One region of the Kitasatospora sp. NPDC056076 genome, then DNA from elsewhere that is predicted to be linked to it. Evidence: predicted binding sites of a transcription regulator. Region 1 holds the regulator's gene; each other region holds the start of a gene.
What was found. The regulator HrcA, encoded in region 1, represses chaperone genes, less so after heat shock. The targets are predictions, from matches to a motif close to TTNGCACTCNGNNNNNCNGAGTGCNAA.

Region 1 (5,456 bases):
GTCACCGTGCAGATGGGGGTGGCGCAGATAGGCGCCCGCGGAGGTGCTCAGGGAGTCCGTCACGCCGCCAGCGTAGGCAGGTGCGGGTACGAGCCGCTCCGTTCTCCGCAGACTCCCGGCGGGCGCACGGGAGTTGCCGGTGGGGTCAGGCCCAGCGGCCGGTGCGCCCCAGCAGCAGCGCCCCGGCGGCCACCCCGGCGGTCGAGGTGCGCAGCACCGAGGGGCCCAGCCGGTACGGCTTCGCGCCGGCCTCGGCGAAGGCGGCCAGCTCCTCCGGGGAGACCCCGCCCTCCGGGCCGACCACCAGCACGATGTCCCCGCCGGCCGGCAGCGCGGCGTGCGCCAGCGGCTCGGCGCCCTCCTCGTGCAGCACCGCGGCGAGCGCGGCCCCGGCCAGCAGCGGCGCCAGCTGCCGGGTGGTCATCGGCTCGCGCACCTCGGGGAAGCGCAGCCGGCGGGACTGCTTGCCCGCCTCCCGGGCGGTGGCCCGCCACTTGGCGAGCGCCTTGGCGCCGCGCTCACCCTTCCACTGGGTGATGCAGCGCGAGGCGGCCCAGGGGACCACCACGTCCACGCCGACCTCGGTCATGGTCTCCACGGCCAGCTCGCCGCGGTCGCCCTTGGGCAGCGCCTGGACGACCACGATCCGCGGCGCGGGCTCGGGCTCGCGCCGCACGGCCTCCACCGTGACCTCGATCGCGTCCTTGCCGAGCACCGCGGCGACGGTGCCGTCCACGCCCAGCCCCAGCCCGTCCGCCAGGGTGACCGCCTCGCCGGCCGCCAGCCGCTTCACCGCTGCCGCGTGCCGCCCCTCGGGCCCGTCGAGGCGCAGCACGGCCCCGGGTGCGGCGGCGGCGATCCGCTCGGTCTCGACGACGAAGACGGGCGCGGTCATGGCGGGGAACCTCCTGGGATGGAACGGGAACACCGAAGGGGTGCCGGGGGTCCTCCCCCGGCACCCCTCCTCGGACGACTACCGGCCGTTGAAGGCGTCCTTCAGGCGTGAGAACAGGCCCTGCTGGCCCGGCGCGAACTGGCCGGACGGCCGCTCCTCGCCGCGCAGCACGGCGAGCCGGCGCAGCAGCTCCTCCTGCTCGGGGTCGAGCTTGGTGGGCGTCTGCACCTCGACGTGCACTATCAGGTCGCCCCGGCCGCCCCCGCGCAGGTGGGTGATGCCCCGGCCGTGCAGCGGGATCGACTGGCCGGACTGGGTGCCGGGCCGGATGTCGACCTCCTCCAGCCCGTCCAGGGTCTGCAGCGGCACCTGGGTGCCGAGCGAGGCCGCCGTCATCGGGATGGTGACGGTGCAGTGCAGGTCGTCCCCGCGCCGCTGGAAGACCGTGTGGGTGGTCTCGGCGATCTCGACGTAGAGGTCGCCGGCCGGGCCGCCGCCGGGGCCGACCTCGCCCTCGCCGGCCAGCTGGATCCGGGTGCCGTTGTCCACGCCGGCCGGGATCTTCACGGTCAGGGTGCGGCGGGCCCGCACCCGGCCGTCGCCCGCGCACTCGGGGCACGGGGTCGGCACCACGGTGCCGAAGCCCTGGCACTGCGGGCACGGGCGGGAGGTCATGACCTGGCCCAGGAAGGAGCGGGTGACCTGGGAGACCTCGCCCTTGCCGCGGCACATGTCGCAGGTCTGGGCCGAGGTGCCGGGGGCCGCGCCCTCGCCGCTGCAGGTGGTGCAGGTGACGGCGGTGTCGACCTGGAGTTCCTTGGTGGTGCCGAAGGCGGCCTCCTCCAGGGTGATCTCCAGCCGGATCATGGCGTCCTGGCCCCGGCGGGTGCGCGAGCGCGGGCCGCGCTGGCCGGCCGCGGCGCCGAAGAAGGCGTCCATGATGTCGGAGAAGCCGAAGCCCGCCGCGCCGGCGCCGAAGCCGCCCGCGCCACCGCCGCCCGGCGACAGCGGGTCACCGCCCAGGTCGTAGACCTGGCGCTTCTGCGGGTCGGAGAGCACCTCGTAGGCGGCGTTGATCTCCTTGAACCGCTCCTGCGTCTTCGGGTCCGGGTTGACGTCCGGGTGCAGTTCGCGTGCCAGGCGCCGGAACGCCTTCTTGATCTCGTCCTGCCCCGCATCCCGTCGGACGCCGAGTACCGCGTAGTAGTCCGTGGCCACCAAATGCTCCGCTTGTTCCGCCTGTAGTAGTGCTGCGACTGGACGCCGCCGTTAGATTTCTAACGGTCGGCCGTGTGCTACGACTCGGCCAGGATCTGGCCCACGTACCGTGCCACCGCCCGCACCGCCCCCATTGTGCCCGGATAGTCCATCCGGGTCGGACCGATCACACCCAGCTTGGCCACACTCTCGTCGCCCGAACCGTAGCCGACCGAAACGACCGAGGTGGAATTCAGCCCTTCGTACGCGTTCTCCCGCCCGATCCGGACCGTCATCGCGGCGTCCGTGGTCTCACCCAGGAGGCGGAGCAGGACGACCTGCTCCTCCAGGGCCTCCAGCACCGGCTGGATGGTGAGCGGGAAGTCGTGCCCGAAGCGGGTCAGGTTGGCCGTGCCGGCCAGCATGATCCGCTCCTCGTTCTGCTCGGCGAGCGCCTCGAACAGCGTCGCCAGGACCGTACTGACGGTCGGCCGGTCGGCCGGCTCGAACGCCGCCGGGAGCTCCTCCAGGAGCCCCGGGACGTCCGGCAGCCGCTGGCCGGCCGCCCGGGTGTTGATCCGCGAGCGCAGGTCCGCCAGGACCGTCTCGCCGACCGTGCCCGGGCAGTCGACCATCCGCTGCTCGACCCGGCCGGTGTTGGTGATCAGCACCAGCATCACCTTGGCCGGGGCCAGCGCCACCAGCTCGATGTGCCGGACGGTGGAGCGGGTCAGCGAGGGGTACTGCACCACGGCGACCTGGCGGGTCAACTGGGCGAGCAGCCGCACCGTACGGGTGACCACGTCGTCCAGGTCGACGGCGCCGTCCAGGAAGTGCCGGATCGCCCGGCGCTCCGGGGAGCTCATCGGCTTGATCTCGGCGAGCTTGTCGACGAACAGCCGGTAGCCCTTGTCGGTGGGGATCCGCCCGGCGCTGGTGTGCGGCTGGTGGATGTACCCCTCCTCCTCCAGCGCCGCCATGTCGTTGCGCACCGTGGCCGGGGACACCCCGAGGTTGTGCCGCTCCACCAGGGCCTTGGAGCCGACCGGCTCCTCGGTGCCCACGTAGTCCTGGACGATCGCGCGCAGCACGGCGAGCTTGCGGTCGTCCAGCTGGCGGACCTCTCCGGCCATGGGGCACGCACCTCCGTCTTCGCACGTTGTCCGTCTGTGATGCTGCGAGCCGCTCCGGTGAGGACCCCGACCCTGGCACTCTGCACGCACGAGTGCCAAAACCGTACCTGCCAGTGTACGGCCCGGGTCGTACCGCAGGAACGGCCCGGCCGGGGTGATCCTGCCCGCAGTTCCGGACGGCCACCGCGACACTCCGCGTGCGCGGGTGGTGCCCCGGGGCCGTCCGGGTGGCAGCATCGAAAGCGACGGCGAACGGAGGAGCAAGCGATGTCGAGCTCGGGCCAGCACACCCGTTTCGCGCCCGACCGCGGCCTGACCAGCCGCATGGTCGGGACGATGTTCGTGATCGGGCTGTTGTACGTCGGTTTCACGGGCCTGCTGATCGCGCTGCTGCGCGGGGCCTGGCCGCTGATCGTGCTGATCTCCGGCGGGCTGTTCGTGGCCCAGTTCTGGTTCAGCGACAAGATCACCGAGCGGGCCATGGGCGCCCACCGGGTGACCGAGGAGCAGTACCCCCAGCTGCACGGCACCATCGACCGGCTCTGCGCCCTGGCCGACATGCCCAAGCCCCGCGTGGCGGTCGCCGACAGCGACATGCCGAACGCCTTCGCCACCGGCCGCAACCCGCAGAACGCCGTGGTGTGCGTCACCACCGGCCTGCTGCGCCGACTGGAACCCGAGGAGCTGGAGGGCGTCCTGGCGCACGAGCTGTCGCACGTCGCCCACCGGGACGTCGCCGTGATGACCATCGCCGGCTTCCTCGGCGTGCTCGCCGGGGCGATGACCCGGGTCGCCATGTACGGCGGGTTCATGGGCGGCAACCGCAACAGCAACGACCAGAACGCGGCCATCGCGGCGCTGGTCATCCCGCTGGTGTCGATCGTGGTCTACGCGATCAGCTTCCTGCTCACCCGGCTGCTGTCCCGCTACCGCGAACTGGCCGCCGACCGGGCCGCCGCCCAGCTCACCGGCCGGCCCAGCGCCCTCGCCTCGGCGCTCACCAAGGTCACCGGGCAGATCGCCGCCATCCCCACCGAGGACCTGCGCCGGGCCCAGCCCTACAACGCCTTCTACTTCGCCCCCGCACTGAGCGCCAAGGAGACCGCCTCCCAGCTGCTCTCCACCCACCCGACGCTGGAGAAGCGGCTGGCCCAGCTGGCCAAGATCTCCGAGCAGCTCGGCCGCTGACCCCCCCTGGGCTCCGGCCCCGCCCGACTCCCGGAAGGACCGCCGTGGGATTCCTGGACGCCCTGTTCGGCCGCACCAAGCCCGTCAAGCCCGACCTCGACCAGCTGTTCGGCGTGCCGTCCGCCGCGCTCACCCTGGAGGCCGGGGCCGGGTTCCTCCCCACCGGGCTCGGCTCGGTCTGCTTCGCGGCCGTCGAGGGCGCCGCCTTCGTCCAGGTGGAGCAGCAGGTCCGGGCCCTGCTGGACGCCGACACCGAACGCGGCGGCGTCCCGGTGGAGGCTTCCAAGGACGGCTACGGCTACTCCTGGCTGCTCACCCGGCACGCCCCCGAGGAACTCCCGGAACTGGTCAACGACCTGCACGCGGTCAACAGCGAGCTGGAGGCGAACGGCTTCGGCCCGCAGCTGCTCTGCTCCCTGGTCGCCTTCCGCAACCCCCAGGGCCAGTCGCTGGCCCTGGTCTACCTCTACAAGCGCGGCACCTTCTACCCCTTCGCCCCGATGCCCGGCGGCGGCGAGCGGCGCAACAGTCCGCTGGAGCTCCAGGTCAACGCGATGCTGGGGAACGACCTGCGGCTGGAGAAGGACCTCAGCCGCTGGTTCCCGGTCTGGGGCGCGCCGGCCCTCTGACGCCCCGTCCGTAACATCTCCCCCATGCGCAGCCACCAGTACGGACCGGACCTCACCCCGCCGTGGAAGAAGCAGCAGCCCGCACCCGAGGTGCCGGCCGAGCGGGACCTGGTGGTCGAGGAGGCGGCCACCGGCTACTGCGGGGCGGTGGTGCGCTGCGAGCGGACCGCGGAGGGGTTCACCGTCACCCTGGAGGACCGCTTCGGCAAGCACCGGGTCTTCCCGCTGGTGCCGCGCGGCTTCCTGCTGGAGGGCGAGGTGGTCACCCTGGTGCGCCCGGCCGCCCCCGCCGCGCCCCGCACCCCCGCCCGCACCGCCTCCGGCTCCGTCGCCGTCCCCGGCGCCCGGGCCCGGGTCGCCCGCGAGTCCCGGATCTACGTCGAGGGCCGGCACGACGCCGAACTGGTCGAGCGG
Region 2 (5,456 bases), on a different contig from region 1:
GCCGGCACCTCGGCCAGGTCCGGCAGGGTGAGCGCCACCACCTGGCGCACCGCCGGCGCCCCCGAGGCCGTCCGCACCGGAACCGTCGACACGCCGTCAGGACGCACCGACTGGAGGGCCAGCCGGGGCAGCACCGCCACCCCGAGCCCGGCCGCCACCAGGCCGACCACCGCCGGGTAGTCGTCGGTCGCGAAGTCGATCCGGGGCTCGAAACCCGCCCCCGCGCACAGCTCCACCAGGTGCCCCCGGCACTGCGGGCAGCCGGCGATCCACTGCTCCCCCGCCAGCTCCGCCAGCTCCACCGGACCGCCCCGCCCGGCCAGCGGGTGGGCGGCCGGCAGCAGGCCCACCAGCGGGTCGTCCAGCAGCGGGGTGACCACCAGGTCGGACCAGTCGGTGCCGGCCGACAGCTGCTGGGCCTCCAGGTTCGCCTCGGCCCGGGCCTCGCGCGGCGTACCGTGCGCGGGGGCGGGCGCCGCGGCCGCACCGTCGGACTGCGGGTAGCGGAAGGCCAGTGCGATCTCGCACTCGCCGCCGCGCAGCATCGCCAGCGACTCCGGCGGCTCGGCCTCGACCAGCGACACGCGCACCCCCGGATGGCTGTCCCGCAGGCGGGCGACCGCGGGCGGCACCAGGGTGGAACTCGCGGTCGGGAAGGAGACCAGCCGCACCCGGCCGGCCCGCAGCCCGGCGATCGCGGCCACCTCCTCCTCGGCGGCGGAGAGCCCGGCCAGGATCCCGGTGGCATGCTTGAGCAGCACCCGCCCGGCCTCGCTGAGCTGCATCCCGCGGCCCGAGCGGACCACCAGCGGGGTGTCCACCGACTTCTCCAGGGCCTTCATCTGCTGGCTGATGGCGGGCTGGGTGCACCCCAGCTCGCGGGCGGCGGCGGAGAAGGAGCCGGTGCGGGCGACGGCACGCAGGACGCGCAGGTGGCGGGCCTCGATCATCCCTCAGTTATAAGGCAATCTTTGCATTCTGCAAAATTCTACTGATAGTTGAAGCCTCAAGCGCACCCACCGAACAACAGCCGGAGGCCCGGCCCACTCCCTCGGGGGAGTGGGCCGGGCCTCCGGTCAGGCGTCGGTGCCTCAGTGCGAGTGGCCGTGGCCGCCGTGCGAGTGACCGGCGTCGGCCTCCTCCTCCTTCTTCTCCACCACGAGGGTCTCGGTGGTGAGGAGCAGGGAGGCGATCGAGGCGGCGTTCTCCAGCGCGGAGCGGGTGACCTTGACCGGGTCGATGACGCCGGCCTTCAGCAGGTCGCCGTACTCACCGGTGGCCGCGTTGAAGCCGTGACCGGCCTCCAGCTCGGCGACCTTGTGGGTGATGACGTAGCCCTCGAGGCCGGCGTTCTGGGCGATCCAGCGCAGCGGCTCGTGCAGCGCCTTGCGGACCACGGCGACACCGGTGGCCTCGTCACCCGACAGGCCCAGGCCGTCGTTCAGCACCTTGGCGGCGTGCACCAGCGAGGCGCCACCGCCGGCGACGATGCCCTCCTCGACCGCGGCGCGGGTCGCCGAGATGGCGTCCTCCAGGCGGTGCTTGCGCTCCTTGAGCTCCACCTCGGTGGCGGCGCCGACCTTGATGACGCAGACGCCGCCGGCCAGCTTGGCCAGGCGCTCCTGCAGCTTCTCGCGGTCCCAGTCGGAGTCGGTCGCGGCGATCTCGCCCTTGATCTGGGCGACGCGGCCGGCCACGGCCTCGGAGTCACCGGCACCGTCGACGACGGTGGTGTCGTCCTTGGTGATGGTCACGCGGCGGGCGGTGCCCAGCACGTCCAGACCGGCCTGGTCGAGCTTGAGGCCGACCTCCTCGGAGATGACCGTGCCGCCGGTGAGGACGGCCAGGTCGCCGAGGATCGCCTTGCGGCGGTCGCCGAAGCCCGGGGCCTTGACGGCGACGGCGTTGAAGGTGCCGCGGATCTTGTTCACGACCAGGGTCGACAGCGCCTCGCCGTCGACGTCCTCGGCGATGATCAGCAGCGGCTTGGAGGCACCGCTCTGCAGGATCTTCTCCAGCAGCGGCAGCAGCTCCTGGATGGAGGAGATCTTGCCCTGGTTGATCAGGATGTACGGGTCCTCGAGGACCGCTTCCTGGCGCTCGGCGTCGGTGACGAAGTACGGCGACAGGTAGCCCTTGTCGAACTGCATGCCCTCGGTGAAGTCCAGCTCCACGCCGAAGGTGTTCGACTCCTCGACGGTGATGACACCGTCCTTGCCGACCTTGTCGATCGCCTCGGCGATCAGCTCGCCGACCTGGGTGTCCTGCGCGGAGAGGGACGCGACGGCGGCGACGTCGTCCTTGCCCTCGATCTCGCGGGCGATGGACAGCAGGTGCTCGGAGACGGCGGCGACGGCCTTGTCGATGCCCTTCTTGAGGGCGGCCGGGCCGGCACCGGCGGCGACGTTGCGCAGACCCTCGTTGACCAGGGCCTGGGCCAGCACGGTGGCGGTGGTGGTGCCGTCACCCGCGACGTCGTTGGTCTTGGTGGCGACCTCCTTGACGAGCTGCGCGCCAAGGTTCTCGTACGGGTCGTCCAGCTCGACCTCACGGGCGATGGTGACACCGTCGTTGGTGATGGTCGGGGCGCCGAACTTCTTGTCGATGACGACGTTGCGGCCCTTGGGGCCGATGGTCACCTTGACGGTGTCGGCCAGCTTGTTGACACCGCGCTCCAGCGAGCGGCGGGCGTCCTCGTCGAACTGCAGGATCTTCGCCATGTTCCCTATTCCCTCGGGGCTGCGGCCGGCCGGCCGCCGAACTACGTGAACCAACAACCACGCCCCGGGCCCCTGTCACTAGGGACACGGATCCGGGGCGGGTCGGAACGACTTACTTCTCGATGATGGCGAGAACGTCGCGGGCGGAGAGGACGAGGTACTCCTCGCCCTGGTACTTCACCTCAGTGCCGCCGTACTTCGAGTACAGGACGATGTCACCCACGGCGACGTCGAGCGGCAGACGCTGGCCGTCCTCGAAGCGGCCCGGGCCGACAGCCAGGACGACGCCCTCCTGGGGCTTCTCCTTGGCGGTGTCCGGGATAACCAGGCCGGAGGCCGTGGTGGTCTCGGCGTCGAGCGGCTGGACCACAATGCGGTCCTCGAGCGGCTTGATGGCAACCTTGCTGCTGGTGGTCACGTCCGAGCTCCCCTTCGGAGATTACGGGGTTTTCTAACGGGTAGGGGCGAACCTGCGTACCTGCCGTCGCGGGGGTCAGGCACACGTCTTCGCATTAGCACTCCCCCAGTGGGGAGTGCCAAGGACGACCATAGGCTGCCGTTAGCACTCAGTCAACCAGAGTGCCAACGACGCGCCCTGCGGGCTCGACCCGCGGACGAGCGGCCACACTCCGGATCCACTCCCCGGGCCCCGCCGGCGACGCCGTTCACGCCGACGCTGCCGGCCCTGCTGACGGGCCGACCGGTCAGAATGACCTGGTGGACACCGAGAACCTCCAGCCCCTGCTGACCCCCGAGGGTCAGGCCCTGCTCGCCGAGCTGCGCGAGTTCACCCCCGAGGAGGAGCTGGCGCTGGCCACCCGGCTGCGGCGGGAGCACCCGGCGGAGCTGGTGTCGGCGGCGTTCGGCCAGGCGCGGCTGCGGCAGCGGGCGCGGGCGAAGTTCGGGGCGGACGCCGACCTGATGTACTTCACGCCCAACGGGGTCGAGCAGTCCACCCGGCGCAGCGTGGCCGAGTGGCGGGCCCGCCGCTTCGCCGAGCTGGGCGTACGGCGCCTGGCGGACCTCTGCTGCGGCATCGGCGGGGACGTGCTGGCCCTGGCCCGGGCCGGGATCCGGGTGCTGGCCGTCGACAAGGACCCGGCGGCCTGCGCCGCCACCGCCGCCAACGCCGCCGCGCTGGGCCTGTCGGAGCTGGTGGAGGTGCGCTGCGCGGACGTCGCCGAGGTGGACGTCACCGGCTACGACGCGGTGTTCACCGACCCGGCGCGGCGCACCTCGCGCGGCCGGGTGTTCGACCCGGAGGCGTACGCCCCGCCGCTGTCCTGGGCGGTCGAGGCCGGGCGGCGGACCCCGATCGGCGCGTTGAAGGTCGCCCCGGGCATCCCGCACGAGGCCGTCCCGGCGGACGCCGAGGCCGAGTGGGTCTCCGACCACGGGGACGTCAAGGAGGCGGTGCTCTGGTTCGGCACCGGGGCGGTCCGCCCGCACCGCGCGACCCTGCTGCCGCACGGCGACAGCCTGACCGGCGGCGACCTGCCCGACCCGCCGGCCGGCCCGGTCGGGCGCTACCTGTACGAGCCGGACGGCGCGGTGATCCGGGCGCACCTGGTGGCCGAGGTGGCCGGGCAGGTCGACGGCCGGCTGATCGACCCGAAGATCGCCTACGTGACCTCGGACCGCCTGGTCGCCACCCCGTACGCGCACGCCTTCGAACTCACCGACGTGCTCCCGTACAACGTCAAGAAGCTGAAGGCACTGCTGCGCGAGCGCGCGGTCGGCACGGTGGTGATCAAGAAGCGCGGGATGGCGATCACCCCGGAGGAACTGCGCCGCCAGCTCAAGCCCTCCGGGCCGAACTCCGTCACGGTGATCCTCAGCCGCACCGACAACGGGCCGCTGATGATGCTGGGCCGGCCGGTCTGAGCGGACAGGGCCTAGGGTTCGTCTTCAAACTCCCGTCGTCCGCCCGGAGGGCGGGCGGGGCGGCGTTGGGGTGCGTGCATCGCAAGGCGGAGGAGGGAGCCCAATGCAGCGCATTGGCGACCGACGACAACGCGGCGAGGCGCGTGCCCCGGCGTCGCCCCGCAGACGGGAGTTTGAAGACGGACCCTAGGAGGCCGGCGCCTGGATGTAGTCCTCCAGCCGGGCCACCGAGAAGCCCTGCTCCTGGATCCGGGCCAGCAGGTCCGCGAACATCTGGGTCATGGTGGCGCCCTTGAGCTCCTTGGGGCCGCGGAAGTGCGCCAGGATGATGTCGCCGGACTTCAGCTTCTTGTCGCCCGCCTGGTACTGCATGTCGTGGATCTGCATCGACTCGCGCCACAGCACGATCGCGCGCGGGCCGCACTGCTGCACCGAGGTGTTGAGCATCGGGGTGTTGGCGCCGTCGCCGAACGGCGGGCGGAACAGCAGCGGGGCGGTGCCGTACTGCTGGGTGAGCGCGGCCTGGTCCTCGCAGATCTCGGACTTCTGCTTGTCGGCCGACAGCTTGCTCATCACCGGGTGGGTGACGGTGTGGTTCTGGATGTGGTTGCCCAGTGCCTGGAGCGGCTTGAAGTAGCCGTAGTCGTTCTTGACGATGTCCTTGGTCAGGAACATCGAGATCGGCACCTTGAGGTCGGTCAGCATCTCGACGAACTTCGGGTCCTTCTCGGCGCCGTCGTCGATGGTGATGAAGACGACCTTGTCGGTGGTCTTCACGTCGCTGAACACCGGTACGGTGCCGGTGCGTTCGAGCTTGACGGGCTTGTCGGCGGGCGGCGCGGGGGCCGGGGC
Region 3 (5,456 bases), on a different contig from region 1:
CGGCCTGTTCCACCAGCGAGACGACGGCGGCGTCCGCCACGTCCCGCGCGGTGAGGTCGGCCAGGATCTGGGCCCGGGCGTTGTGCAGGGCGGTCTCGATGTCGTCGGAAGCCATCCGTCCATTCTCCGCGGCCCGCCCGTGGCTTCAAAACGGGTCCGGGGCCGCAACGCCCCGGAGCCGGAACGCCCCGGGGCGGAAACGCCGCGTGGGCGGCCCCCCGAAGGGAACCGCCCACGCGGACGAGGATCAGCCGATCCGATCGGAGTCCGATCAGGATCAGAAGTCCATGTCACCGCCCGGCATGCCGCCGCCGGCGGCCGCGGCGGCCTTCTCCGGCTTGTCGGCGATGACGGCCTCGGTGGTGAGGAACAGCGCCGCGATGGAGGCGGCGTTCTGCAGCGCGGAGCGGGTGACCTTGGCCGGGTCGATGATGCCCGCGGCGACCAGGTCGACGTACTCGTTGGTGGCGGCGTTCAGGCCGTGACCGGCGGGGAGGTTGCGCACCTTCTCCACCACGACGCCACCCTCCAGGCCGGCGTTGGTCGCGATCTGCTTGATCGGGGCCTCCAGCGCGACCTTGACGATGTTGGCACCGGTGGCCTCGTCGCCCTCCAGCTCCAGCTTGTCGAAGGCGACACCGGCCTGCAGCAGCGCGACGCCACCACCGGCGACGATGCCCTCCTCGACGGCGGCCTTGGCGTTGCGGACGGCGTCCTCGATGCGGTGCTTGCGCTCCTTGAGCTCCACCTCGGTGGCCGCGCCGGCCTTGATGACGGCCACGCCGCCGGCCAGCTTGGCGAGGCGCTCCTGGAGCTTCTCGCGGTCGTAGTCCGAGTCGCTGTTCTCGATCTCGGCGCGGATCTGGTTCACGCGGCCGGCGACCTGGTCGCTGTCGCCGCCACCGTCGACGATGGTGGTCTCGTCCTTGGTGATGACCACCTTGCGGGCGGTGCCCAGCAGGTCGATGCCGGCGTTCTCCAGCTTGAGGCCGACCTCCTCGGAGATCACGGTGCCACCGGTGAGGATGGCGATGTCGCCGAGCATGGCCTTGCGGCGGTCGCCGAAGCCCGGGGCCTTGACGGCGACGGACTTGAAGGTGCCGCGGATCTTGTTCACGACCAGGGTCGACAGGGCCTCGCCCTCGACGTCCTCGGCGATGATGACGAGCGGCTTGCCGCTCTGCATGACCTTCTCCAGCAGCGGGAGCAGGTCCTTGACCGAGCCGATCTTGGAGTTGGCGATGAGGATGTACGGGTCCTCGAACGTCGCCTCCATGCGCTCCAGGTCGGTGGCGAAGTAGGCGGAGATGTAGCCCTTGTCGAAGCGCATGCCCTCGGTGAGCTCGAGCTCCAGACCGAAGGTGTTGCTCTCCTCGACGGTGATGACGCCTTCCTTGCCGACCTTGTCCATGGCCTCGGCGATGAGCTCGCCGATCTGGGTGTCAGCGGCGGAGATGGAGGCGGTGGAGGCGATCTGCTCCTTGGTCTCCACGTCCTTGGCCTGGGCCAGCAGCTGGTCCGAGACGGCGGCGACGGCCTTCTCGATACCGCGCTTGAGGGCCATCGGGTTGGCGCCGGCGGCGACGTTGCGCAGACCCTCGCGAACCAGGGCCTGGGCGAGCACGGTGGCGGTGGTGGTGCCGTCACCCGCGACGTCGTCCGTCTTCTTGGCGACCTCCTTGACGAGCTCCGCGCCGATCTTCTCGTAGGGGTCCTCGAGCTCGATCTCCTTGGCGATGGAGACACCGTCGTTGGTGATCGTGGGGGCGCCCCACTTCTTCTCCAGCACGACGTTGCGGCCCTTGGGGCCGAGCGTGACCTTCACCGCGTCGGCGAGCTGGTTCATGCCACGCTCAAGGCCGCGGCGAGCTTCCTCATCAAAGGCGATGATCTTGGCCATCAGAAGTGGTCCTCCGGGACACGGTCGACTGCTCGGACCAAGGGGTGCCCGCGACGGACGGCCCTGGTGTGCGGAGGTCCATTCCCCTGCCGCTCCCGGGGGCCTCACCGACCCGGTCCGCTGTCACTCTCACACTGTGAGTGCTAACGCCAATGATTAGCACTCCGGGTGGTCGAGTGCAAGCCCCACGGCCGACCCGCGAGCCGCCGCCCACCCCCGCCCACCCCCGCCCGGCACCCCGGACGGCCCGGCGCGGGAACGCGAACGGGCCCGTACGACGCGTGTCGTACGGGCCCGTCGAGAAGCGAGTGGTCACCAGCCGTGGGCCGCGCCGAGCTCCTGGGTTCCGGAAGAGGTCAGACCGCCGCGCGGACCATGTCCGCCTGCGGGCCCTTCTGTCCCTGGGAGATCTCGAACTCGACCCGCTGGCCCTCCTCGAGGGTGCGGTAGCCGTCCATCTGGATCGCGCTGTAGTGGACGAAGACGTCCGCACCACCGTCGACCGCGATGAAGCCGTAGCCCTTCTCCGCGTTGAACCACTTGACGGTGCCCTGAGCCATTCCGAACTCCCCTAGTGCTGTGCTGGCCCTTCACGGGCCAGCAGGTCGCGGGCCCGGGTCTGGTTTGAAGGCCGGCCCGGGGAACCCCCCCTGGACGCAGCCGTGCACGCCGCAATCCTCCGCACGGGGGCGCCGGACGGCTTCCGTGAGCGGTTGATTACGTCGACCGCCGCTGAATGTATCCGGATCGACGCCCTCTGCAACAGGGTCCGCCGCCGGGAATTCCGCAGCCCCGTCGAGAGACAAGAGCGAACAAACCGGGAGGAAATCGGCAATTAGCGCCGGACATAGCGGACGAATTACTCAAATGCCTGCAGGAATTCTGACATCTGCCTGACATGTTTCACCGCCCGGGCCCCGGGCCGGTCTCAGCGCCCGGACGGGCTCCGGCGAAGCACCCACCGCCGGAAGGGGAAGCCCTGTTCCCAGCAGAGCCACACTCTACTCCGACTCGGACCGAAAATATTCCCACCGAAATGCCGACGGCCGTCCGCGCGTACGGAGAGCGGAATTCCGTACGCGCGGACGGCCGGGAAGCGGGAACGGCTCAGCAGCCGCCGGCCACCGCCGGAATGATCGAAACGCTCGCACCGTCCGCGATCCCGGTCGCCAGACCCTCGGCGAACCGCACGTCGTCGTCGTTCACGTACACGTTGACGAAGCGGCGCAGCTTGCCGGTGTCGTCCAGGATCCGGGCCGCGATGCCCGCGTGGTTGCGCTCCAGGTCGGCGATGACCTCGCCCAGGGTGGCCCCCTCGGCGGGCACCTCGGCCGCACCGCCGGTGTAGGTGCGCAGGATGGTGGGGATGCGGACGTTGGCGCTCATGACTCTCCTAGCGGGGTGGGGGGGTGGATCAGACGGACGCGAGGCCGGCGGCGTGGAAGGAGTCCAGCGTCGGGCGGATGACGGCGGTCATGCCCGCCTCGGAGACGGCGTCCAGCGTCTTCAGGCCGTCCCCGGTGTTGATCGCGACGGTCTCCTTGGACGGGTCCAGCTGACCGGTCTCCACGAGCTTCTTCAACACGCCGACGGTCACCCCGCCCGCGGTCTCCGCGAAGATCCCCTCGGTCCGGGCCAGCAGCCGGATCGCCGCCACCACCTCCGCGTCCGTGACGTCCTCCACCGCGCCGCCGGTCCGGCGGGCGATGTCCAGCACGTACGGGCCGTCCGCCGGGTTGCCGATCGCCAGCGACTTGGCGATGGTGTCCGGCTTCACCGGCCTGATCACGTCCCGGCCGGCCTTGAACGCCGCCGACACCGGCGAGCAGCCCTCGGCCTGGGCGCCGAAGATCCGGTACGGCCGGTCCTCCACCAGGCCCAGCTTGATCAGCTCCTGCAGACCCTTGTCGATCTTCGTCAGCTGCGAGCCCGAGGCGATCGGGATGACGATCTGCTCCGGCAGCCGCCAGCCGAGCTGCTCGCAGATCTCGTAGGCCAGCGTCTTGGAGCCCTCGCCGTAGTACGGCCGCAGATTGACGTTGACGAAGCCCCAGCCCTCGCCGGCCGGGTCCCCGATCAGCTCCGAGCAGAACCGGTTCACGTCGTCGTAGTTGCCCTCGATGCCGACCAGCTCACCGCCGTACACCCCGGCCATCACGACCTTGCCCTGCTCCAGGTCGTGCGGGATGAACACGCAGGAGCGGAACCCGGCCCGGGCCGCCGCCGCACCCACCGCACCGGCCAGGTTGCCGGTCGACGAGCAGGACAGCGTGGTGTAGCCGAACGCCCGGGCCGCCTCGATCGCGCAGGCCACCACCCGGTCCTTGAACGAGTGCGTCGGGTTGCCCGAGTCGTCCTTGACGTGCAGCTGGGCGGTGAACCCGAGCTCCCGGCCCAGGTTGTCCGCCTTCACCAGCGGGGTCCAGCCGGGGTTCAGGTTGGGCTTCGAGGCGACGTCGGCCGGCACCGGCAGCAGCGGCGCGTACCGCCAGATGGACGCGGGGCCGGACTCGATCCGCTTGCGCAGCTCCTCGGCGCGCTCGCTGCCGAACTCGTAGGCGATCTCCAGCGGCCCGAAGCACTCCACACAGGCGAAGCTGGGGCCGAGCGGGAAGCGGGTTCCGCACTCCCGACAGGACAGGGCGGCGGCGGGGCCGAGGTCGACGGAAACAGGTGCGGCGATGTCGATAGCCATGATGGCGGAGGCCTCTCTCCTCATCTTCCCCGCGGCGCGGTCGCGCCACAGGCCGGAATTGGCACCTGTCCCGCCGGGGCCTGTCAACGACAGCCGAGCGAGAAGGTTGCCGGGACGTCAACGGGCCGTTCCCTCAGTCCCTCTGGATGAGCTTGTGAAATTGTGGTGGTGCGCAGCGGCGACCCCGGCGTGCAAAGGTCCGACCGCTGTACGAAGACTGTATCCGAAGGCGCCAACCCTGAACGGGACCGTCCGCCAAGCGAGATGACCCGTCCCACCCGATCCCGCCGAGGAGAGTCACCGTGCCCGCCGAACCGACCCACGCCCTCCTCCCACAGGCGGCGTCCTGGCTCCGCCGCCGCTCGTGGAGCGCGGCCGAGCGGCCGGTCGACGCCCTCCTCGCCGCCAAACGGCGTACCGGCCGGACGGTCAGCGTCGTCCTCCCCGCCCTCGACGAGGAGGCCACCGTCGGCGACATCGTCCGCACCGTCCGGCGCGAGCTCATGGACCGGATCCCGCTCGTCGACGAACTCGTCGTGGTCGACTCCGGCTCCACCGACGCCACCGCCGCCGTCGCCGCCGAGGCCGGCGCCCGGGTGGAACACCGCGACCGGATCCTCCCCCGGCTGCCCGCCGTCCCCGGCAAGGGCGAGGTGCTCTGGCGCTCCCTTCTGGTCACCCACGGCGACATCGTCTGCTTCATCGACGCCGACCTGCGCGAGTTCGACCCGGCCTTCGTCTCCGGCATCGTCGGCCCGCTGCTCACCGACCCCGGCATCCACCTGGTCAAGGCCATGTACGACCGCCCGCTCGAGACCGAAAGCGGCGCGATCGTCCCGGCCGGCGGCGGCCGGGTCACCG

Region 2: the regulator HrcA is predicted to act here: its motif matches at 3,280-3,306, upstream of groES (co-chaperone GroES).
Region 3: the regulator HrcA is predicted to act here: its motif matches at 2,057-2,083, upstream of groL (chaperonin GroEL).

Annotation. Positions count from the first base shown of each region.
Region 1 covers NZ_JBHJWG010000036.1:19,795-25,250, reverse strand. Annotated here, with positions in the region: gene ACFC1T_RS26625 (S41 family peptidase) at 1-63, opposite strand, end outside; gene ACFC1T_RS26620 (16S rRNA (uracil(1498)-N(3))-methyltransferase) at 146-895, opposite strand; gene dnaJ (molecular chaperone DnaJ) at 974-2,113, opposite strand; gene hrcA (heat-inducible transcriptional repressor HrcA) at 2,191-3,225, opposite strand; gene htpX (zinc metalloprotease HtpX) at 3,493-4,413, shown strand; gene ACFC1T_RS26600 (hypothetical protein) at 4,458-5,042, shown strand; gene ACFC1T_RS26595 (DUF3097 domain-containing protein) at 5,067-5,456, shown strand, end outside.
Region 2 covers NZ_JBHJWG010000001.1:339,373-344,828, reverse strand. Annotated here, with positions in the region: gene ACFC1T_RS01710 (LysR family transcriptional regulator) at 1-950, opposite strand, end outside; gene groL (chaperonin GroEL) at 1,092-2,720, opposite strand; gene groES (co-chaperone GroES) at 2,833-3,138, opposite strand; gene ACFC1T_RS01695 (methyltransferase domain-containing protein) at 3,435-4,604, shown strand; gene ACFC1T_RS01690 (polysaccharide deacetylase family protein) at 4,791-5,456, opposite strand, start outside.
Region 3 covers NZ_JBHJWG010000016.1:84,549-90,004, forward strand. Annotated here, with positions in the region: gene ACFC1T_RS15905 (hypothetical protein) at 1-115, opposite strand, end outside; gene groL (chaperonin GroEL) at 278-1,900, opposite strand; gene ACFC1T_RS15915 (cold-shock protein) at 2,257-2,460, opposite strand; gene ACFC1T_RS15920 (MoaD/ThiS family protein) at 3,008-3,286, opposite strand; gene thrC (threonine synthase) at 3,315-4,595, opposite strand; SAM riboswitch class I at 4,613-4,748, opposite strand; gene ACFC1T_RS15930 (glucosyl-3-phosphoglycerate synthase) at 4,898-5,456, shown strand, end outside.